One region of the Arthrobacter russicus genome, then DNA from elsewhere that is predicted to be linked to it. Evidence: riboswitches for the same ligand, from Rfam matches in the RefSeq annotation. Region 1 holds a riboswitch; each other region holds the start of a gene.
What was found. A riboswitch is a leader RNA that binds a small molecule or an ion and turns the genes downstream of it on or off. The one in region 1 is predicted to bind thiamine pyrophosphate.
Positions count from the first base shown of each region.

Region 2: linked by a shared signal. The riboswitch ahead of thiC (phosphomethylpyrimidine synthase ThiC) and the one ahead of thiD (bifunctional hydroxymethylpyrimidine kinase/phosphomethylpyrimidine kinase) in region 1 are both predicted to bind thiamine pyrophosphate.
Region 3: linked by a shared signal. The riboswitch ahead of JOE69_RS11400 (ECF transporter S component) and the one ahead of thiD (bifunctional hydroxymethylpyrimidine kinase/phosphomethylpyrimidine kinase) in region 1 are both predicted to bind thiamine pyrophosphate.

Region 1 is NZ_JAVDQF010000001.1:363,607-371,209, reverse strand. Features, by position in the region: gene JOE69_RS01720 (Rne/Rng family ribonuclease) at 1-1,014, shown strand, start outside; TPP riboswitch at 1,132-1,232, shown strand; gene thiD (bifunctional hydroxymethylpyrimidine kinase/phosphomethylpyrimidine kinase) at 1,220-2,734, shown strand; gene rplU (50S ribosomal protein L21) at 3,005-3,313, shown strand; gene rpmA (50S ribosomal protein L27) at 3,352-3,615, shown strand; gene obgE (GTPase ObgE) at 3,718-5,337, shown strand; gene proB (glutamate 5-kinase) at 5,327-6,481, shown strand; gene JOE69_RS01690 (glutamate-5-semialdehyde dehydrogenase) at 6,664-7,603, shown strand, end outside.
Region 2 is NZ_JAVDQF010000001.1:494,693-502,295, reverse strand. Features, by position in the region: gene ffh (signal recognition particle protein) at 1-1,022, shown strand, start outside; gene JOE69_RS02365 (alpha/beta hydrolase) at 1,043-1,789, shown strand; gene JOE69_RS02360 (endonuclease domain-containing protein) at 1,921-2,850, opposite strand; gene thiC (phosphomethylpyrimidine synthase ThiC) at 2,969-4,729, opposite strand; TPP riboswitch at 4,728-4,838, opposite strand; gene JOE69_RS02350 (GNAT family N-acetyltransferase) at 4,893-5,402, shown strand; gene JOE69_RS02345 (hypothetical protein) at 5,482-5,910, shown strand; gene rpsP (30S ribosomal protein S16) at 6,075-6,506, shown strand; gene JOE69_RS02335 (RNA-binding protein) at 6,508-6,750, shown strand; gene rimM (ribosome maturation factor RimM) at 6,862-7,404, shown strand; gene trmD (tRNA (guanosine(37)-N1)-methyltransferase TrmD) at 7,405-7,603, shown strand, end outside.
Region 3 is NZ_JAVDQF010000001.1:2,446,163-2,453,765, forward strand. Features, by position in the region: gene JOE69_RS11385 (CshA/CshB family fibrillar adhesin-related protein) at 1-980, shown strand, start outside; gene JOE69_RS11390 (hypothetical protein) at 993-1,463, shown strand; gene JOE69_RS11395 (DUF4235 domain-containing protein) at 1,473-1,733, shown strand; TPP riboswitch at 1,838-1,949, shown strand; gene JOE69_RS11400 (ECF transporter S component) at 1,991-2,653, shown strand; gene JOE69_RS11405 (ABC transporter ATP-binding protein) at 2,656-4,248, shown strand; gene JOE69_RS11410 (energy-coupling factor transporter transmembrane component T family protein) at 4,245-5,057, shown strand; gene JOE69_RS11415 (UDP-N-acetylglucosamine 1-carboxyvinyltransferase) at 5,163-6,704, shown strand; gene JOE69_RS11420 (O-succinylhomoserine sulfhydrylase) at 6,791-7,603, opposite strand, start outside.

The DNA of each region.
Region 1 (7,603 bases):
ACCGTGGTCGACGTCAACACCGGCAAGTTCACCGGCTCCGGGGGCAACCTCGAAGAAACGGTGACCAAGAACAACTTGGAAGCGGCCGAAGAGGTCGTCCGGCAGCTGCGTCTGCGCGACATCGGCGGCATCATCGTGATCGACTTCATCGACATGGTGCTCGAGTCGAACCGCGATTTGGTGCTGCGCCGCTTGGTCGAGTGTTTGGGCCGGGACCGGACCAAACACCAGGTCGCCGAGGTGACCTCGCTCGGCCTGATCCAAATGACCCGAAAACGGATGGGCACCGGTTTGCTCGAAGTATTCGGCGAGCAGTGCGAAGCCTGTGCCGGCCGCGGCGTGGTCACCCATGACGAACCGGTCGAACACCGTCGGGCGACCCATGCGATCGCTGCGGAACAGCACAGTCCGCGGGCCGAGAACCAACGGCCCAGCCGGGGCGAACGCAAGCGCAATCGGAACCGGCAGCAAGCCCAGGCTGAGCCGGAGGCCGTGGTCGAGGAACTCAGCGAGGCGGAACGCGAAGCCAAAGCCTCGGCTGCGCGGGCTGCGCTGGCCAATATCGCGGCGGCCGCCCAAGCTGCTCACCACGAGCAACCGGACGACGCCGCAGAGCCTGCGCACGACCCGGCCGCGGTGCTGACCATCGGCGGCGAGACCGTGGAAATTCCGCGTGGTCACCTGGATGAGGCGCCCCGGAAGCCGGACCTCACCTTGGACGGCTTGGCCGATGTGTTCGATCACCTGAAGCCCCAGCAGCCGGCCGAGCAACCGGAGCGGGAAGCAATCGAATCCGAGCCGAAAACTTCGGGTGGCCGTCGTCCGCGACGGCATCGGGCCGCGGGTCGGGCCCAGGGCGCGGCGGGCAGCAATGAGATTCAGTCGATCGAGAGCGAACCGCACGGCGGAGCGATCTCGGCTCCGCCTGCCTCGGCGAAGCGCGCGGCGGAAAAGAAGCCTGCCGCGGCTGAGCCGATGATCCTCGGCGTCGGGGTACCGGCTTCGGAGCTCTAGTTCTGCGGCGGGCCGCTTTGCGGAGCCGCACGCGATAGAAGATGGCTTCGGGTTAGCAGGAGAGCAGGTTTTCTTGCTAACCCGAAGCCATCTTGCTCTCCGAAACCGGTAGGCTGAGTAGCTGACACGGGGTGCCAGGCCAGCAGGGCCGGCTGAGATCAGATACCCGTTGAACCTGTCCGGTTAATTCCGGCGGAGGGATGTCATGGTTGTTTCTGCTGCCGCATTGCCCACCCGTACCGCAACGGATTCACCGGTTGCCACCGCGATTCCGCGAATCTTGTCGATCGCCGGTTCGGACCCTTCCGGCGGTGCCGGAATCCAAGCGGATCTGAAGAGCATTTCGGCGCTCGGCGGCTACGGCATGGCCGCGGTCACCGCTTTGACTGCGCAAAACACACACGGAGTCCGTGCCGTGCACGTGCCGCCGGCGGGGTTCCTGCGCAGTCAATTGCAGGCGATCAGCGATGACATCGAACTGGATGCGGTGAAGATCGGCATGCTGGCTGATTCCCAGGTGATCGGCGTGGTCCGCGATTGGTTGCGCGAACACCGCCCGCCGGTCATCGTGCTGGACCCGGTGATGGTCGCCTCCAGCGGGGACCGGCTGCTCGACGCCGAGGCCGAGGACGCTTTGCGCGAGCTGGTCCACTTGGCGGATCTGGTGACGCCGAATCTTCCGGAACTCGGCGTGCTGATGCGCGAAGCGGAGCCGGGTGACTGGGCTGCGGCCGTGCGCATGGCGCAGCAATTGGCGGATGCCCAGCAGACCCGGGTGCTGCTCAAGGGCGGTCACCTGAGCGCCGGGCCGGCACGGGACGCACTGCTGGTGCCGGGGGAGCAGCCGGTGGTGGTCGAGCTGCCCAGGCTGCAGACCACCAACACGCACGGCACCGGCTGCTCGTTTTCCGCGGCGATCGCCACCTGCCAGGCGCGCAACGGCGATTGGGGGCAGAGTTTGGCCGAGGCAAAAGACTGGTTGCATACGGCGGTGGCCCGGGGCGCGGAGCTGCGCGTTGGCAGCGGGCTCGGGCCGGTGCACCACTTCCACCGTTGGCACCCGGAGCCGGTGACCGACGACTGGTGGCGCCGGATCGAACCGATCCGGGCCGGCATCCTGGAGTTGCCCTTCATCCGGGGACTCGCTGCCGGGACGCTTCCGGAGCCGGAATTCTCCTACTATCTGGCGCAGGACGCCCGCTATCTGAACGGCTATTCCCGGGCACTGGCCAGGGCCAGTGCCTTGGCTCCCGACGAACGGCAACAGGCGTTCTGGGCGCGCGGCGCGGCGAATTGCCTGGACGTCGAGGCCGAGTTGCACCGCACCTGGTTGCAAAAGCACCCCGCCTCGCCGTTGGAGGGCCCGGTCACGAAAAAGTACGTGGACCATTTGTTGGCAGCCAGTGGCAGCAGCTATGCGGTCCTGGTTGCGGCTGTGCTGCCTTGCTACTGGCTGTATTCCTGGGTCGGCAAAGAGTTGGCGGCCTCGCGCAGCCTGATCGACCCGCATCCTTACGGGGCCTGGCTGGACACCTATGCCGATGAGGATTTCGCCGCTGCGACCGAACAGGCGATCGAATTCGCGGCCATGGCCGCGGCCCGGGTCGACGGCGCAGAACGCGAGCTGATGTGGCAGGCGTTCCAGGCCGCGAGCGAGTACGAGCTGGAATTCTTCGACGCGCCGCGCGCCGCGCTTGGTCAGGCCGGAAGCGGCCGGTAGTATGGACAGGCACGGTTAGCCGTGCAAGCCACTCGGGCCGGGGACTATTCCGTCGGCCAGGAGCCGTGCATTTGCGGTGTGAACGTCCTATGGCGTATTCTGGACTGTCGGTGCATACGCCGTTATTGGGTCGCGTCTTTCGCAGTGAACATCACCGCGAAGATGCTCAGATTCCCTCGGCGAGTGGCACAAGCAGATCCTGGGAACATCCGTGAACAGTATCCGCACGCAAACTTTAGTTTTTAAACGTCGAGAGAAGTGAGTTACCCAGTGGTGTACGCGATTGTCCGCGCAGGCGGCCGCCAAGAGAAGGTTTCCGTCGGAGACTTCGTGACCCTGAACCGCGTCCCCGGTGGAGTCGGCAGCACCATTGAGTTGCCTGCCGTGCTCCTGGTCGATGGTGAGAAAATCACCTCCGATGCCAAGGACCTGGCCAAGATCAAGGTCAAGGCTGAAATCCTCGAAGACCTCCGTGGTCCGAAGATCGTCATCCAGAAGTTCAAGAACAAGACCGGTTACAAGAAGCGCCAGGGCCACCGCCAGTCGCTGACCAAGGTCAAAGTCACCTCCATCGCGTAACCCCGACGGCATCGAAGAATTAAGGCAGGTCAAGGAAAATGGCACATAAAAAGGGCGCGAGTTCCACTCGCAACGGTCGCGATTCCAACGCTCAGTACTTGGGCGTGAAGCGCTTCGGCGGCCAGGTCGTCAAGGCCGGCGAAATCATCGTCCGCCAGCGCGGCACCCACTTCCACCCCGGCGCAGGCGTCGGCCGCGGCAAGGACGACACCTTGTTCGCCCTGGAAGCCGGTGCAGTCGAGTTCGGCGCACGCGGTGGACGCCGCGTGGTGAACATCGTGGTTGCTGCTGCAGCCGAGTAGTACCGAAGAGTTCTTCGCGGTGGAGCGGGCCGAACGGCTCGCTCCACCGTTGTTTTAACAGGCATTTAGAATAGTTTCAGTCCCGGAACCAAGGAGATCACCATGGCAAGCTTTGTTGACCGAGTGGTGCTCCACGTCTCAGGCGGTTCCGGCGGGCACGGTTGCGTCTCGGTCAAACGGGAGAAGTTCAAGCCTTTGGGCGGGCCCGACGGCGGCAATGGCGGAGATGGCGGCAACGTCATCCTGCGGGTTTCGCATCAGACGACCACGCTGCTCGATTACCACCATGCACCGCACCGGCATGCTGGAAACGGCGGCCCCGGAATGGGCGATTGGCGGGGCGGCAAACAAGGGGAGACCCTGATCCTGCCGGTCCCGGACGGCACCGTAGTGAAGACCAAAAGCGGTGAGGTGCTGGCCGATCTGGTCGGCGAGGGCACCGAATTCGTCGCCGCGTCCGGCGGCCAGGGCGGCTTGGGCAACGCTTCGCTCTCTTCGCAGAAACGCCGGGCTCCCGGTTTCGCGCTGCTCGGCGTGCCCGGTGATGCATCGGACATCGTCCTGGAGCTGAAGTCGATCGCCGATATTGCTTTGGTGGGGTTCCCGTCCGCCGGCAAGTCGAGTCTGATCGCGGCGATGAGCGCTGCTCGGCCCAAGATCGCGGACTATCCGTTCACCACCTTGATCCCCAACCTCGGTGTGGTGGAGGCCGGAGAAGTGCGCTTCACGATCGCGGACGTGCCCGGTCTGATCGAAGGCGCCAGCGAAGGCAAAGGCTTGGGCCACGATTTTTTGCGCCATGTCGAGCGCTGCGCTGCGCTGGTGCACGTGCTGGATACCGCCACGCTGGAATCCGACCGGGATCCGCTCAGCGATTTGGCGATCATCGAGGCGGAACTGGAGAAGTACGCGGTCGACATGAGCTACGCCGGGGTGGACGGCGAGGTCGTGCCGCTCAACGAGCGGCCCAAATTGGTGGCCCTGAACAAGGTGGACACCTCGGACGGCAAGGACATGGCGGAATTCGTCCGCACCGAGCTGGAAGAACGCGGATACCGGGTCTTCGAAGTTTCCGCGGCTTCGCATGAGGGCCTGCGCCAGCTTTCCTTCGCGATGGCGGAACTCGTGCTGGAAGCGCGCAAGCGCGCGGCCGTGGTCAGCGCCAAGGTCACGCCGGTGGTGCTCAAGCCACGGGCGGTCAACCGCAAGGAATTCACCATCCGATCCGAAGAACGCAACCTGGAGCCGTTGTTCCGGGTGCTCGGGGCCAAGCCGGAGCGCTGGGTGAAGCAGACCGACTTCACGAACGAAGAAGCGATCGGCTATTTGGCCGAGCGGTTGAACAAGCTCGGTGTCGAGGACGGCCTGTTCAAACAGGGCGCCAAACCCGGCGACACGGTGGTGATCGGCGAGGACGGCGAGAATGCCGAGGTCTTCGATTGGGAACCCACGATGATGGCCGGAGCCGAGCTGCTCAGCGGACCGCGTGGCACCGACCCGCGTTTCGCGGACTTGGGCGACCGGCCCACCCGCTCGCAGAAACGCGAGGAATACCAGGAACGCCGGGACGCGAAGTCAGCTGCCCGGGCGGAGTTGGAAGCCGAGCGGAAAGCCGGGATCTGGACCGAATCGGTTGCGGCCCGGCGCGCTGCCGAAGCTCGGGCGGCCCGCGAAGCCGAAACCGAGCCCGAACGCAGCACGGACCACGGCGATGCGCTCTGACCGGGTCGATCCGCAGTTGGATTCCGGCGCGCCGTTAGGACGCGGTCTGCTCGCCGCCGCTTCGCGGATCGTGGTCAAGGTCGGCTCGTCTTCGTTGACGTCGGTGAGCGGCGGGATTTCCGAGCAGGCACTGACGAATCTGGTCGACGTGCTGGCAGCCCGGCGGAACCAGGGCACTGAGATCATCCTGGTCTCCTCGGGCGCGATCGCGGCAGGTCTGGCCCCGCTGGGGCTGGGCCGGCGGCCCAAAGACCTGGCGACGCAACAATCGGCAGCCAGTGTCGGGCAGAGCCTCTTGATGGCCAGGTACGGTGCGGCTTTCGGCGCGCACGGCATCACGGTGAGCCAGGTGTTGCTCACTGCGGAAGACCTCACCAGGCGAACCCAGTATGCCAATGCCTACCGGGCGTTGGAGCGGCTGTTGCATCTCGGAGTGCTGCCGATCGTCAACGAAAACGATACGGTAGCCACGCACGAAATCCGGTTCGGCGACAATGACCGGCTGGCGGCACTGGTAGCGCACTTGGTCAAAGCCGATGCGATGATCCTGCTCTCGGACGTGGATGCGGTATATGACGGGCCGCCGGCCCAAGGCGCCCAGCGGATCGAACACATTGGCGGACCGCAAGATCTGAGCGGCATCAGAATCGGTTCGACCGGAGCCGCCGGGGTTGGCACCGGAGGCATGGCAACCAAGATTCAGGCGGCATCCATTGCGGCTGGATTCGGCACGCCTGCTCTGGTGACTTCGGCGGCCAACGCGGCGGCCGCGTTGGCCGGGCACGACGTCGGAACCTGGTTCAGCCTGCATGGCGAGCGGCGGCCGATTCGGCTTTTGTGGCTGGCGCACCTGGCGAGCACGCACGGCCGGCTGACGCTCGACGACGGTGCGGTCCGGGCGATCCGGGAACGGCACAAGTCGTTGCTGCCGGCCGGAATCAAAGCGGTCTCCGGAAATTTCGAGGCCGGTGACGCGGTCGAGCTGGCGGACCTCGGCGGTCGCCCGTTCGCGCACGGCCTGGTCAATTACGATGCCGCGGAGCTGCCGGTCATGTTGGGCCGGAAAACCAAAGATCTGGCTGATGAGTTGGGCCGGGAATACGTGCGCGCGGTAGTGCATGTGGATGATCTGGTGCTGCTCTAGGACGCCGGCCGCAGGCGGTCTTCGTCGAAAGACCCGACGATGCATCGACTTGGCAGCAGTTGAGCCGGGTGTCTGAGCCCAAGACCCTGCCCGACTGCGCCCAAGTGGTTCACGTCGGACGCCATCCGGGAAACGATCGACAGCCTCGGCGGTTGCCGATGACGCCGGGCTAGACTTGGGGGATGACGGATTTGATCGACTCAGCAGCCGCCTACGAGGCCGACGCCGGCAACCGGGAGCCGCAGCCGGTGGAGGACGAGGTATTCGCGATCGCGGACCGGGCCCGCGCGGCGTCGCGGAAGCTGGCCCGAGCCACCCGGGCTTGGAAAGACCGGGCGTTGCTGGCAATCGGCGCGGAGTTGCTGGCCCAGCAGGATCGGGTGCTCGCCGCCAATGCGGTCGACATCGCCGCGGCCCGGGAATCCGGCACCTCGGCGGCCTTATTGGACCGGATGTCGCTCAACGCCGAACGGATTGCCAAATTGGCGGCCGCGTTGGCGGGCCTCGCCGCGCTTCCGGACCCGGTCGGTACCGTAGTCCGCGGCCAGACCTTGCCCAATGGGTTGCGGTTGCGCCAGGTCAGCGTGCCGATGGGCGTGGTTGCTGCGATCTACGAGGCGCGCCCCAACGTGACCATCGACATCGCCGGTTTGGCGCTCAAGAGCGGCAACGCCGTGATCCTGCGCGGCGGCAGTGCGGTGGCGCAGACCAACCTGGCTTTGCTGAATGTGATCCGGGATGCGCTCGAGCAGGTCGGCTTGCCGGCCGACGCCGTGCAGAGCGTAGATGCCTACGGCCGGGAAGGCGGCGCTGTCCTGATGCGCGCCCGCGGCCGGGTCGACGTCTTGATTCCCCGGGGCGGTCGGGAACTGATCCAGACGGTGGTGAACAACTCCTCCGTTCCGGTGATCGAAACCGGGGAGGGCAATGTGCACATCTTCATCGACGAATCGGCCCCGGTCGGCTCGGCGGTGGAGATCCTGCTGAATTCGAAAACCCAACGCCCGAGCGTATGCAACACCGTGGAGACTCTGCTGGTGCATTCGGCGTCGCCGGCGTTGGTTCCGGTGCTGACCGCCTTGGCCGAGGCCGGGGTGCGGCTGCATGTCGACGCGCGGGTGA
Region 2 (7,603 bases), 130 kb from region 1:
CGCGCAGCAAGCTGCACGACGTCGTGATCGTCGATACGGCCGGCCGCCTCGGCGTCGACGCGGAATTGATGCAGCAGGCTGCGGACATCCGGGCTGCGATCTCGCCGGACGAAGTGCTCTTCGTGATCGATGCGATGATCGGCCAGGATGCCGTGGCCACCGCTCAGGCCTTCGACGAGGGCGTGAACTTCACCGGCATCGTGCTCTCCAAGCTCGACGGCGATGCCCGCGGCGGTGCGGCGCTTTCCGTGGCCACGGTCACCGGAAAACCGGTGATGTTCGCCTCGACCGGTGAATCCTTGGACGATTTCGAGGTCTTCCACCCGGACCGGATGGCTTCGCGGATCCTGGACATGGGCGATGTGCTCACGCTCATCGAGCAGGCCGAAAAGAACTGGGACAAGGACGAAGCCGCCCGGATGGCGAAGAAGTTCGCCGACCAGGAAGACTTCACGCTGGAAGACTTCCTGGCCCAGATGAACCAGATCCGCAACATGGGCTCGATGAAGAAGATGCTCATGATGATGCCGGGTGCGCAGAATATTCGCCAGCAGCTTGAGCAATTCGATGAGCGGGAAATCGATCGCGTCGAAGCGATCGTCCGCTCGATGACGCCGCACGAGCGCGTTGCGCCGAAGATCATCAACGGCTCGCGCCGGGCGCGCATCGCCCGGGGCTCGGGGGTGCACGTCTCCGAGGTCAACGGCCTGCTGGAACGCTTCGGCCAGGCGCAGAAGATGATGAAGAAGATGGCTTCCGGCGGCGGCATTCCCGGAATGCCGGGGATGCCCGGCCCTGGCGGGTTCGGCGGCGCCCGCAAGAGCGGCAAAAATGCGCCGAAGAAAAAAGCCCGCTCCGGGAACCCGGCTAAGGCCGCGCAGCAGCTGCGCGAGGCCGAGGAGAAACGCGCCGGGAAGAATGCCGCAGCCCCCACTGGCGCAGCCTTCGGTGCGCAGAACCAGGATTTCGATCCTTCGGCGATGAATCTTCCCAAGGGCTTCGAGAAGTTCCTCGGCAAATAAGGACAGGCTGATCCAGGCTTTTGGCTGTCTCCCTTAGTTCATCCGGTTCGGTTGGTTCCTCCGGCCGAGTTGTCTTCGTCCACGGTAGTGGCGCCTTCGGTGCTGCCGCCTGGCCGGTCCAACACGTGCTGGCCGGAAGCTTCGACTGCCTCTTTGTGCGCAGAACCGGCTTCGATCCAGTCGCCGAGCCGGTGCCTTCTGACTTCGCTGCCGACGCGCAGATCATCATCGACAACTTGCAACTGGACGGTCGCCATGGCGGTCAAGTGGTCGCCCACGCCCAGGGCGCGGTTGCCGCCATGATGGCCGCGGTGCAGCGTCCGGATCTGGTGCATTCATTGCTGTTATGCGAGCCTGCATGTTTATCGCTGACCAAGGATTTACCTGCTACTGCCGCCCATATCAAGCTCATGCAGCCGGTCTTCGATCTGCGCAACGAGCTGGACGACGTCGAGTATTACCGGCAGTTTTCGCAGCTTGCGTTCGGCGAGGCGGCGCGGAAGCTGGATCCTGATGACGCTGAGGCGTTGCGCACTGCGCGTCGGCTTCGGCTGCAAGCGCCGGCCTGGGAAGCGCCCCTCGACATAGTTCCAGGCGTGCCGACCATGGTGCTCACCGGAGGTTGGGAGCCCATGTACGAAGAGGTCGCCGAGTATCTGGCGAGTACCGGCGCGCGCCACCTCATAGTCGGCGGCGGCCATCGTCCGCAAGATACTGAGTCGGGTCAAGCTGCGATCAAGGAGTTCTTGGCCAATAGCCAGAAATAGCCGCCGAGCGTAGGCGCTCGCGCGGATATCTTTGTCAGGAGGCGTCAGATCCCGTAAGCCTTTCACTTGGGCGCAGATATGCAGGGTGTTGGGTTCTCTTACCCTGCATATCTGCGCCCAAGTGGCGAGATTTAGCAGGGTTGCCAGCCAGATCGAACCAGCGCGGCACGGACTTTGGCGACGGCGTAGGCTCCTTCAGCCTGCAAATCCGCTGCAGTCAGCCGCACTACGGTCCAACCTGCGCGCTGCCAGTCGTCGTCGCGTGCAATGTCCGTAGCCAGCTGCGCGCGGGAGCGGTGGTGATCGCCTTCGTACTGAATCACGATCTTGTATTCGATGTAAGCCAAATCTGCCCATCGAATCGGATGTCCGTCAAAGGGGTCATCGAGCGAATGATTCACGGCGGGTTCCGGCAGGCCGGCGTCGACCAATTGCAGCCGGAGCCTGGTTTCCTGCGGTGAATCCACGCCGGAACGAACTTTTGCCGCGGCCGTTCGGCGCAGCACATTGGCCTGTGCTCGTTCCGGGAGCATTTCGGTAAGCTCGGTCAGGGTGCAGAGCGCCTTACGCTGCTCCCCGAAATCCCGTTGCCGCGACCTGACCAGGAAATCTCCGGCTACCACCAGATCTTCCTCGTTGAGAACCGTAGCCAGGTCGCGCCAAGTGCGTGCCGGCGTGGTGAGCCAGACTCCGTTTTGCAGCGTGACTTCGTCCCGAGTGATTCGTAGCCGGTGGCCGTTGACGCCCTTGCGGCGAGGCGCAGCAGCAGGACGTCTGCGGGCGACGTCGACCTCGGTGCGATTCTCAGCCCAAAACGGCAGCGGGACCCGCCAAAGTTTCGCAGCCGTGAGGTGACTCGCGAAGCAGCCAGGGGCCAAGGCCAGAAGACTGCGGACCAGGGCGGGCAGATCCGGCTCGGCGGTTTTGAGTACTCGAAGACCCCGGCTGGGGATCTCCAAGTCCTGAGCGGTGGAGCGGGACCGGGGGACGCCCAGATTTCTAGCTTGTGCCAGAGTGAAGGCGGGTAGTGGAAGATTTTCCGGAAGCAGCCTGCGTCTCATCGCTCCAGGTTGGAGCGCAACACTGACGTTTTCTTCGACTTGGGCGCAGTTGAGCGGGGTTCTGTGGATAAGCACCCGGCTCAACTGCGCCCAAGTCAGGTCAAGACCGGAATCCTGGTTAGGGTTGGGCTTCCGAGTAGATCTCCTTGCCGGCGGCGACAAACTCCTCGGACTTGGCCCGCAATCCGGCCTGCATCTCCTCGATCGATGCCACCAGCGTCGCCTGTTCCGTAGCGCCGCCGAACTCGGCCCGGATATCTTGGGAAATCCGCATCGAGCAGAACTTCGGCCCGCACATGGAGCAGAAGTGCGCGGTCTTCGCCGGTTCGGCGGGCAAGGTCTCGTCGTGGAAGGCCTCCGCCGTCGCCGGGTCCAGCGAAAGCGAGAATTGGTCCTTCCAGCGGAACTCGAATCGCGCCTTGGACAAGGCGTCGTCGCGCAGATGTGCGCCCGGATGCCCCTTGGCCAAGTCCGCCGCGTGCGCCGCGATCTTGTAGGTGATCACACCGGTCTTCACATCGTCCTTGTTCGGCAGGCCCAAGTGTTCCTTCGGCGTGACGTAGCAGAGCATAGCGGTGCCGTAGCGGGCGATTTCGGTCGCGCCGATCGCCGAGGTGATGTGGTCATAGCCCGGCGCGATGTCGGTCACCAGTGGGCCGAGCGTGTAGAACGGCGCACCTTTGCACAGCTCTTGCTGGCGTTCTACATTCTCCCGGACCAGATGGAACGGAATGTGCCCGGGGCCTTCCACCATCACCTGCACGTCGAATTCCCAGGCCCGGGCGGTCAGCTCGGCCAAAGTATCTAGCTCCGCGAACTGTGCGGCGTCGTTCGCATCCGCGGTGGCACCCGGCCGCAGCCCGTCGCCCAAGGAGAAGGCGACGTCGTACTGGGCGAAGATCTCGCACAGCTCGTCATAGTGCGTGTAGAGGAAGTTTTCCTGATGATGCGCCAAGCACCAGCCGGCCATAATCGAGCCACCGCGCGAAACAATCCCGGTCACCCGATTCGCGGTGAGCGGTACATAACGCAGCAATACCCCGGCGTGAATCGTCATGTAATCCACGCCCTGCTCGCACTGCTCAATCACGGTGTCCCGGAAGATTTCCCAGGTCAGCGCGGAGGCATCACCGTTGACCTTCTCCAGCGCCTGGTAGATCGGCACGGTGCCGATCGGCACGGGGGAGTTGCGGATGATCCACTCGCGCGTGGTGTGAATGTCATCGCCGGTGGAAAGGTCCATCACGGTGTCCGCGCCCCAGCGGGTGGCCCACTGCATTTTGTCGACTTCCTCAGCAATCGACGAGGTCACGGCGGAGTTGCCGATATTGGCATTGATCTTCACCAAAAATGCCTTGCCGATGATCATCGGCTCCGATTCCGGGTGATTGATGTTGTTCGGGATGATTGCCCGGCCGGCCGCGACTTCGGAGCGCACCAGTTCCACCTCGCAGCCCTCGCGCAGCGCGACGAACTGCATTTCCTTGGTCACGACGCCGGCGCGTGCGTAATGCATTTGGGTCACCCGCCGGCCGGGCAGGGCACGCCGAGGTTCCGGCTTGGCGCCCTGCCATTCCGCTGAAGCCGCACCGCGCCGGACCGCTGAGCGGCCGTCGTCGGACAAGTCGCGACGCCGGCCCGGATAGGTTTCCACGTCGCCGCGGGCGGCAACCCACTCAGCGCGCAGCGGCGGCAGACCGCGCACCGGATCGCTGCCAGGTCCTGCGGTGCGATAAGTCACGAAGTCCGGATTGGGCCCCTCCGGCGAATCGTCCAAAGCTATCCGGGTGACCGGGACGCGCAGCTCGCCGGCTTCGAGGAAGCCGAGCGAATGGGCTGGGTGATTGTTGCCGGAATCGTGAATCTGGGCAGCAGACATGATGGTGTTTCCTACTTCCTTCGCCGGAATGACCCGGACAGGTTCGAACGGTCGCAGGCGGTATCGGCCTGATCTCAGCCCTTTGCCAAGGGCACCCGTGTGGATGATCCGAGGTTAGCAGATCCGGCTCGGCGGTGGCCGATCCGGGGGATAGGATCCAGCCATGGAATTTAGTATCCGGACTGCCGAGGAGGCAGACTACCCGCAGCTGCCGGGGATCGAGAGCGCAGCGGACTCGGTGATGGGCCTGTCAAGGCTGCCTGCGGCGAGCAGTGCGGAAGAATACCGCGCCGGATTGCACGTGCTGCTCGCGGAACGGTCGGGCCAGCTATTGGGCCTGGCCAAACTGGACGAGGTCGACGGGCAGGCGCATCTGGAGCAGATCTCGGTGCTGCCGGAAGCCGCGGGGCAGGGGATCGGCAGAGCGTTGATCGAGACGGCCAAGAACTGGGCGCGGACCGCAGGCTACCGCCGGATGACCTTGTGCACCTTTCGCGATGTGCCGTTCAATGCGCCGTTTTACGCGAGATGCGGGTTCCGCGTCGTCGAGCCGGGTACGCCCGGGTTGCGGCAACTGCGCGAGCACGAGCAGGCGCTGGGGCTGGACGCGCTCGGCGCGCGGGTGGCGATGGCCGCGGAATTGCTTTCCGAACAGCCCGCCCGGCGTGCTTGAACCGCTGCGAAGTCCGGCTAGTCTTGACTCAACAGGGGCCCGAACCCAGAGCCCCGGACCACCGGCGGAAGGCCATGCCATGTCCACTAACCAGTTGTTCATCGCAACCCACCACGAAGCCAGCCGCTACGCACGCGACGGCGGGCCGAAGCCCAAGCAGTTGCTCGACCTGGGCGAAGCAACCGATCTCGATCTGGAAGTACTGGGCGAATTGGCGGTCAAGACGGTGCACGCCACGGGCACCGAGACTGCGCTCGGCATGGTCGACGTCGACCTGGACCATCTGATGGTGCTTCCGGATGCCTTGGCCGAGGTCCTCGCCGAATTGCCGACGCTGGAAGACCAGGAAGAAGTTTCCGAACTCGCCGCGGCATGGGCGGCAACCGAAGAATTCGCCACCACGCCGGCCGTCGCCGAGCCCCTTTTGCGCAGCATCGCATCGATGGCGGGCCAGGTGGTCGCAGCCGACGAGGACGCGCGGTTGGCGCTGTATTACATCACCGTGTGAAGTTCGCGCTGCGCGGAACCATCTGGCATAATGAACAGGTACTCGATCCGCATGGCCCCTCTCTCCGTGCGCGCATTGTGTCCTTCAGAACCCTCAGATCGGCCCGCCCCACGGGAGCGTGACACAGGGTTCGACCCGTTTCAGAAACAGGAGTGACCACAAAAGTGGCCGTTAAGATTCGCCTCAAGCGCTTTGGAAAAATGCGCGCACCGTACTACCGCATCGTTGTCGCCGACTCACGCACCAAGCGTGATGGCCGGGCCATCGAAGAGATCGGCAAGTACCACCCGACTGAAGAGCCCTCGTTCATCGAGGTCGATTCCGAGCGGGCGCAGTACTGGCTCTCCGTCGGCGCTCAGCCGTCCGAGCAGGTCGCCCAGATCCTCAAGATCACCGGTGACTGGCAGAAATTCAAGGGCCTCCCGGGCGCCGAAGGTCGGTTGAAGACCAAGGTCGCCAAGGACGCCTTCGTGGCACCGGAGAAGAGCTCGGTGATCACCAAGGAAGCCATCACCCCGAAGAAGAAGGCCGAAGAAGTCGCTGAAGAGCCGGCTGCCGAGGCTGTTGAAGCTGCAGAAACCACTGAGGCAGAGTAACTTGCTGGCCGAGGCTCTGGAGCATTTGGTCCGCGGAATCGTGGACAGCCCGGACGACGTGACTGTCGCGGCGCGCAACAACCGGCGTGGCGAGACCTTGGAAGTCCGGGTCCACCCGGATGACTTGGGCCGGGTCATCGGCCGTCAAGGTCGGACTGCCCGTGCCTTGCGCACCGTGGTGGGAGCCTTGTCCGGTGGCGACCAAGTCCGCGTCGACGTCGTCGACACTGACCGGCGTCGCTGAGCTACCAGGCAACGCAGCACCCCAGATTACAGCTAAGATTGTGGCTCCGGCACGGAATGTGCCGGGGCCCTTTCTTTTCCGCGCTTTCCATCGTTCCAACCCGGGAGAAACATGCAAGTCCACGTCGGCCGAATCGGCAAACCGCACGGCATCCGCGGCGAGGTGACGGTTGAGGTGCTCACCGACGCGCCACAGGACCGGTTCGCTGCGGGCGCCGTCTTCGCGACCGAACCGACCGGTCGGGGGCCCTTGACGGTTGCCACGGCGCGTTGGAACAAAGAGATCCTGCTGCTCGGCTTCGAGGAAGTGCTGGACCGGAACCAAGCCGAGGCATTGCGTGGCACGAGGTTGGTTTTCGACACCGATTCCGAACTGGAAACCGACGACGACGCCTGGTACGAACACGAACTGATCGGCCTCGCCGCTCGGATCGGCTCCGAAGAAGTGGGCAAGGTCGTGGCGCTGACTCCGATGCCCGCGCAGGATCTGCTCGTGATCAAAACTGCCGCCGGTGAAGAAGTCCTGGTCCCGTTCGTCACCGAGATCGTCCCCGAAGTGGATATCGAGGCCGGGTTCATCCGATTGACCCCGCCCGGCGGGCTGTTCGAGGTCAACCGGGACTCCGAGGCCGAACAGCGCGAGGGCACGGAGTAGATGCGCCTCGATGTGATCAGCATCTTCCCGGAGTACTTGGCTCCGCTCGAGCTGAGCCTGATCGGGAAGGCTCGGCAGGACGGCTTGCTGCGGTTGGAAGTGCATAATCTGCGTGATTTCGCCTCGGACCGCCATCGCACGGTAGACGACACGCCGTACGGCGGCGGTGCCGGCATGGTGATGAAGCCGGAGCCCTGGG
Region 3 (7,603 bases), 2.1 Mb from region 1:
CGACGTACCGGATCAGCCAAAGCGACGCCAATGCCGGAAGCGTGAAGAACACCGCGCACGCCGAAGCGAAGCAAGGCGAAACTCCGGTAACCTCGGTGGAATCCTCGAAAGAGCAGCCGCTCACCGTGCTGGACGAACTTTCCGTGGACAAGAAAGTCACCAAGACCAATGACGTCAACGGCAACGGCAAGTTGGACGCCGGCGACACTATCGAGTACCAGTTCCTGGTGACCAATTCCGGCACCCGGGACGCGAGCGGGGTCAGCGTCAACGATCCGCGGGTCAAGGTCGAATGCCCGGCCAGCGTGGTCGGCGCCGGGACCAGTATGACCTGTACCGCGGTCTACACGGTGACCCAGGCCGATGTGGACGCCGGCAGTCTGCAGAACACCGCGACCGCTACCGGGAGCACCCCGGACGGCAAGCCGAACACCAGCGAGCCGGATTCGGTCACCACGCCGTTGGACGGGGCGCCCGGAGTGAAGCTGCTCAAGCAGGCCGGTCCGGTGACCGATGCCAACGGGAACGGCCGGAAAGACGCCGGGGACAGCATCGTCTACACGTTCACGGTGACCAATACCGGGAACACCACGCTGTTCGGCATCGTGGTCCAGGACGAGAAACTGGCTGCTGCCGGAATCTCGGTCGACTGCCCGGTCAGCCAGTTGGCTCCGGGACAGTCCACGACCTGTACTTCGGCGCCGTACCAGGTGACTGCGGCCGACGTCGACGCCGGTGCGGTGTCGAACGTCGCCACGGCCAGGGTGAGCAGCGGCAGCAGCGGCGGGCAGAAGCTCACGTCGGATCCGGCCTCGGTGAAAACCGGACTGGACCCGAAACCGACTCCGCCCACACCGCCGGTGGAACCATTGCCGAATACCGGCGTCAGCAACCTCTGGATCATCGGGTTGGGAGCGTTGATCATCGTGATCGGTGCGATCCTGCTGTTCCTGGGAGCGCGCCGGCGCCGTAGGAACTGAACCAAGGGGAATATGAACAAGCACCGCAAACCGTCTCTGCTCATCGCCGCCGTGGCTGCGGCCGGTCTGGCCTTGGCCGGCTGCACGCCGTCGTCGGACGGGTCTTCTGACGGGTCCTCCTCGGCGCTCGCCCCGGCGCCGAGCACGCAAGCCAGCCAAGGCGTGATCTCGCCGGTGCTGCCGCCGGTGCCGGAGCTGGACGGGGCGCAGGGCATCCGCTCCAGCATCACTTTGGACCAATGCGGGATGGCAGCGGGCCCGGTGACAGCCGCCGGCCAAGCGACCAATGGCGCCGGCTCGGCGACCGACATCGTGATCGCGGTGGATTGGGCCACGGCCAGTTCGGACGTGGTGGCGCGCGGCGTCGCCGTGCTCAAAGCGGTGGCTCCCGGGGCCACCGTGCCGTGGAGCGTCAAAGCCCAACTGGATTACCAGGGCGCCGTGAATTGCATCCCCAACGCGCAGGCCGGAAAGCTCAAGTAGGCTAGGGACATGAATCTGATCTTCAAGCTTCTGGCCGCCGGAATCAGCTTCGGCGCGGGGTTCGCCGCCAACAAGGTCGTGGACACGGTGTGGACCAAAACCACCGGAAACCCTCCGCCCAAAGACGGCGAGAACCTGGAGCACAGCCTCCGCTCGGCGTTGATTTTCGCGGTGGTTTCCGCGACCGTGGCCGCGATCATCCAAACCCTGACCGGGCGCGGGGCGCAGCGGGCCATCGCCAGATTCAACCAGTCCCGCGACCTGACCTGAACGCCTCCCACCGGGCGGCCAGATCTGCAGGCCAAATCGGCTTTATAAGCTGCAGAGCTGGCCACTCAACGTTGGGTGCGACGCGGGTGTAAACTTGCACAGCAATCAAACGACAGGGGAGCGCCGCCGCAAGGCGGGCGCTGAGAGTGCGGATAGCCGCAGACCCTCGAACCTGATCCGGTTAGTACCGGCGAAGGGAGTCGAGTGCTCTTCGGCGTGTCACCGTACACGCCGCCCCTCCTGAAAAGGAGGACAGTATGGCGAACGAGCAATCCGGGGCGGCCAATACCGCAAACAATTCCGCCGGTCCGCAGTCTTCTGCGCAGAAATCCCTTGCCCAGCGCAGCCGTTGGCGAGTGGTGGACATCGTGGTTGCGGCGGTGCTGGGCGTCGCCGTCGGAGTGGTCTTCTGGGCCTGGTCGGCGCTCTACGGCCCGGTTTCGATCGCCTTCGCGGCGTTCCCGCCGCTGGGCGGGCTCTACGGCGGCGGTTGGCTGATCGCGGGCGTGATCGGCGGGCTGGTGATTCGCAAACCGGGCGCCGCATTGTTCTGCGAACTGATCGCGGCCGCCGTCGAAGGCGTTCTGGGCACGCATTTCGGCATGACTGTGCTGCTTTCCGGACTGGTCCAAGGACTCGGCGCCGAGTTCGGCTTCGCGCTGTTTCGCTACCGCCGGTTCAATCTGCCGCCGGCTCTGCTCGCCGGGGCTCTGGCCGGCGCGGCGATGGGCCTCAACGACAACCTGATTTCCAATGTGGCGTGGGAGTTCAGCTGGAAAGTCCTCTACTTCGGCTTTGCCGTGGTCTCCGGCATGGTCATCGCCGGCCTGGTTTCCTGGCTGATCACCCGGGGGCTGGCCCGCACCGGCGCGTTGGCCAATCTGGCGTCGCGGCGGGCCGCCGGCGAACCAGCGTTCTGAGTATGCCGAAGCGCCCGTCCGCACGGACGGCTGCCTCGGTGGCCCCGCTGGGGCTCCGGGCCGAAGGGTGGGGCTGGCAGCACGCCGACCGGTCGCAGCCGGCGGTGCGCGGCCTTGACTTGCAGATCGACCCCGGCGAGCGGGTTTTGCTGCTCGGACCCTCCGGTGCCGGGAAGTCCACTTTCCTGCATGCTGCTGCGGGGCTGCTCGGCGACGAACTGGATGCCGAAGAGTTCGGATCCTTGCTGCTGGACGGCGCGGCGCCGGCCCGGCAGCGGGGTCGGGTGGGGCTCATGCAGCAGGACCCGGATGCCCAGGTGGTGCTGTCCCGGATCGGCGACGATGTGGCATTCGGGGCAGAAAACCTGGCGGTTCCCCGCGAGCTGATCTGGCCGCGGGTGCGGGCCGCGCTGGATGCGGTGGGCCTGGAACTGCCCTTGGACCAGGCCACGGGGAAGCTCTCCGGCGGTCAGAAGCAACGATTGGGCCTGGCCGGTCTGCTCGCGATGCAGCCCGGTCTGTTGCTGTTGGACGAGCCGACGGCGAATCTCGATCCGGCCGGTGTGCTCGACGTGCGCGATGCGGTGCTCCGCTCGGTGGAACGCAGCGGAGCCACTTTGGTCGTGGTCGAACACCGGGTCGCCGTGTGGTTGGAAGTCGTCGACCGCATCGTGGTGCTGGGCGGTCCGGGGCAAGGCGTGCTGTTCGACGGCGCGCCGGAAAAAATCCTGGACGACCGGTTCCAGGCGCGTGCCTCACTGCGTGCGGCGGGAGTCTGGTTGCCCGGCGAAGTGCCGGCCACCCGGCCGGTGCAGGATACCCAGTCCGGCCCTCCGGCCGAAGCCCTGATGCAAGCGGCCGGCCTCGCGGTGTCCCGGCAGGGTGCTACCGCATCGCGGCGCGGCCGACGCCGCGGGAAGGCCAGCCGGGCCGTCGCGCCGGCCGCGGCGCAGATCGACCTGGCGATCCACGCCGGTCAGTCCTTGACGATCACCGGCCGCAACGGATCTGGGAAATCCACCCTTGCCCTGACCCTGGGCGGACTGCTGTCCCCGGCCGCAGGGACGTTGCAGGCCGGGCCCGGTCTGGCCGCTGGCGCCGGGCCGGACCCGATCGACTGGAGCGGCGCCGAACTGATCGAACGGATCGGCACGGTCTTCCAAGAGCCGGAGCACCAATTCGTCACCGGGACGGTGGCCGAGGAACTGGCTTTCGGCCCGCGGCTGCTGGGCCGTGGCGCCGAGCGGGTGGATGAACTCCTGGAGCGGCTGCGCTTGACCGGGCTCCGCGATGCCAACCCCTATACCCTGTCCGGCGGCGAGAAGCGCCGGCTTTCGGTGGCGACCGTGCTCGCCGCGAGTCCGCAGCTGCTGATCCTGGACGAACCGACATTCGGCCAAGACGCGAATACCTGGACCGAGCTGGCGGATCTGCTGATCGAGTTACTCGAGCAGGGTACTGCGGTCGTTTCGGTAACCCACGACGCCGCCTTCAGCGCCGCGATCGGCGGCCACAGTTTGCGGTTGGACGGGGCTGATCGGTTGGACGGGGCTGACCGGTTGGCGGCAACCGAGCGGCTGGAGGGCACCGGATGAGCATCGCCGAAGCCGTTCCGACGTCGGCTCCGGATTCGTCCGGAGCGCCGGTCTTGGCCGGCGCGAACCCGCTCAGCAAGCTGCTGGCTGCCTTGGCGATCGCGATTGCCCTGATTCTGAGTTTGGACGTGGTTTCCGCCGGCACCGCATTGATTCTGGAGTTGGCCGTGCTGCCGCTCGCCGGTTTGTCCTTCCGGATGCTGCTCAGCAGGGGCTGGCCGTTGCTCTTGGCCGCAATCGGCGGCGGGTATGGAACTGCCCTTCTGGCGGCGAAAACCGGAACGGTGGTTTTGGACTGGGGACCGTTCCTGCTCACTACCGGGTCTTTGGATTCGGCCTTGGCCGTGGTTCTGCGGAGCATGGCGATCGCACTGCCCGGGATCTTGCTTCTGGTCTGCACCGATCCCACGGATCTGGCCGATTCTCTGGCCCAGCGGGCCAAGCTGCCGGCCAGGTTCGTGCTCGGCGCACTCGCCGCGATGCGCCTGGTGGGTTTGTTGATCGAAGAATGGCAGACGCTGGGAATGGCGCGCCGGGCGCGGGGAGTGGGCAGCAACGCCGGGTTCTTCGGCCGGCTCAAAGCCTCCTGGGGGCAGGCCATGGCGCTTCTGGTGCAGGCGCTTCGCCGGGCCGGACGCTTGGCCGTGACCATGGAGGCCAAGGGCTTCGGTTCCGGGCCGCGGACCTGGGCGCGCGACTCGACCTTCGGCTGGTTGGATCTCTGGGTGGCGCTGGGCGCCCTGGCGGTGATCGGGCTTTCGATCGGTTTGGCGATTGCTGCAGGGCGGTGGAACCCGGTCTTCTGGTAATCGACCGAGCGCCAAAATATCGCATGTAACGAATAGATCACGACTCGCTGCGGTCGGCTGCGTGTTCAATTGTTGCATTTATGCTTCCTGTGATATTTTTTAGACGTGACGACCGATGTGCAAGAAACCGCAGAAACCGTAGCCCAGATCCTCCGCGACGCCCGTCTGGGCAAAGGCTGGACGCAAGGGAAGCTCGCTGCCGAGCTGGGGACCAGCCAGAGCGCAGTCGCCCGGATGGAACAGGGCAAGCAGAATCTGAGCCTGAAGATGATCCAGCGGATGGAGACGATCTTCGGGCACAGCATTGTCAATGTCGGAGGCTCGATGAAATCCAAAATGACCCACCTGCGGGTCACCGGCGGGCACACCCTCTCCGGCGTCGTCGACGTCAACTCGTCGAAAAACGCGGGCGTGGCCCTGTTGTGCGCTTCGCTGCTCAACCGGGGGACCACCACCTTGCGCCGGTTGGCCCGGATCGAGGAAGTCAACCGGATCGTCGAGGTGCTGACGTCGATCGGCGTGGAATGCACCTGGCTCAACGCCAATGACTTGCAGATCCGCAGGCCCGCGGTGCTGGACCTCGACTCGATGGATGTCGAGGCTGCCCGGCGGACCCGCAGCGTGATCATGCTCCTCGGACCGTTGCTGGACCAGGAAGAGACCTACCGGCTGCCCTACGCCGGCGGCTGCGATCTGGGCACCCGGACGGTCGAGCCGCATATGCAGGCATTGCGCCAGTTCGGTCTTTCGGTCGAAGCGCACCAGGGTTTTTACGGCGTGCAGACTCCGCCGGCCGATGCCGAGGACCGGATCTTCGTGCTCACCGAACGCGGCGATACGGTCACCGAAAACGCCATCATGGCGGCCGCGCACCGGGTGGGCAAGACCGTGATCCGCAATGCGAGCCCCAACTACATGGTCCAGGACCTCTGCTTCTACCTGCAGGAATTGGGCGTATCCGTGGAAGGGATCGGCTCCACGACCTTGACCATCCGGGGCAAGGCGCTGATCGACCTGGACATCGAATACGCCCCTTCGGAAGATCCGATCGAGGCGATGAGCCTGATCACCGCGGGCATCGTCACCGGTTCCGAAGTGACGATCCGCCGGGTGCCGATCGAGTTCATGGAAATCGAGCTTTCGGTGTTGGAGCAGATGGGCTTCAAATACCGCAAAACCGAGGAATACACGGCCCGGAACGGGCATACCCGGTTGGTCGACATCACCACCTTGCCGTCCGAGTTGAAGGCCGCGCCGGACAAGATCCACCCGATGCCGTTCCCCGGCTTGAACATCGACAATCTGCCGTTCTTCGCAGTGATCGCCTCCTGCGCCGAGGGCACCACGCTGATCCACGACTGGGTCTACGAGAACCGGGCGATCTACCTGACCGAGCTCAACAAGCTCGGCGCACGGGTGCGCTTGCTCGATCCGCACCGGATCGACGTCGAAGGCCCTACCCGTTGGCGTGCCGCGGAGATCGGCTGCCCGCCGGCATTGCGGCCGGCCGCGTGCATCCTGTTGGCGATGCTGGCAGCCCGGGGCACCTCGGAATTGCGGAACATCTACGTGATCGAGCGCGGTTACGAAGACCTCGCCGAGCGGTTGAACACCCTCGGCGCCGAGATCGAATACTTCCAGGACTGACCGTTTCAGATAGCCTTCTGCGTCTCGGATAGCCGTTTGCGCGTCAAACCGCTATCTCATGCGCAAGCGACTATCCGAAACAGGGCTTAGCGTGCAGCGAGGGCTTGGGCCAGGTCGCCGCGCAAATCCTCGAGGTCTTCCAGTCCTACGGACAGCCGGACCACGCCGTCGCCCAGCCCGATCGCGGCGCGGCCTTCCGGGCCCATCGCGCGGTGCGTGGTGGTCGCCGGGTGTGTGATCAGGGATTTCGAATCGCCCAGGTTGTTCGAAATGTCGATGACTTTGAGCGCATTGAGCAGCGAAAACGCTTCGGCCTTGCCGCCGCCTGCTCCCGTAGCGCGCAGCGCGAAGGTCAACACGGTGCCGCCCGCGGACATCTGCGCCGCGGCCAGTTCATACTGCGGGTGCGATTTCAGCAGCGGGTACTTCACCCATTCGACCTCGGGCTGCTGTTCCAGGAACTCGGCCAGGGCCAGCGCCGAGGCCGAAGAGTGGTTCACCCGCAGCGCCAGGGTCTCCAGGCCCTTGGTCAAAACCCAGGCATTGAAGGACGACAACGACGGCCCGGTGTGCCGCATCAGTTGTTTGACCGGTCCGTCGATGAATTCCTTGCTGCCCAGGATCGCGCCGCCCATCACCCGGCCCTGGCCGTCGATGTGCTTGGTCCCGGAATAGACCACGACGTCGGCGCCGAGCTCGGTGCAGCGCTGCAGCAACGGGGTGGCGAAGACATTGTCGGCGACCACGGTGGCGCCGGCCGCATGCGCCAAATCGCAGACCGCCCGGATGTCGACGATTTCCTGCATCGGGTTGGACGGCGACTCGAAGAACACCGCAGTGGTCGGCGCCGACAGGGCTTCGCGCCATTGCGCCAGGTCCGGCCCGTCGACGAACACCGT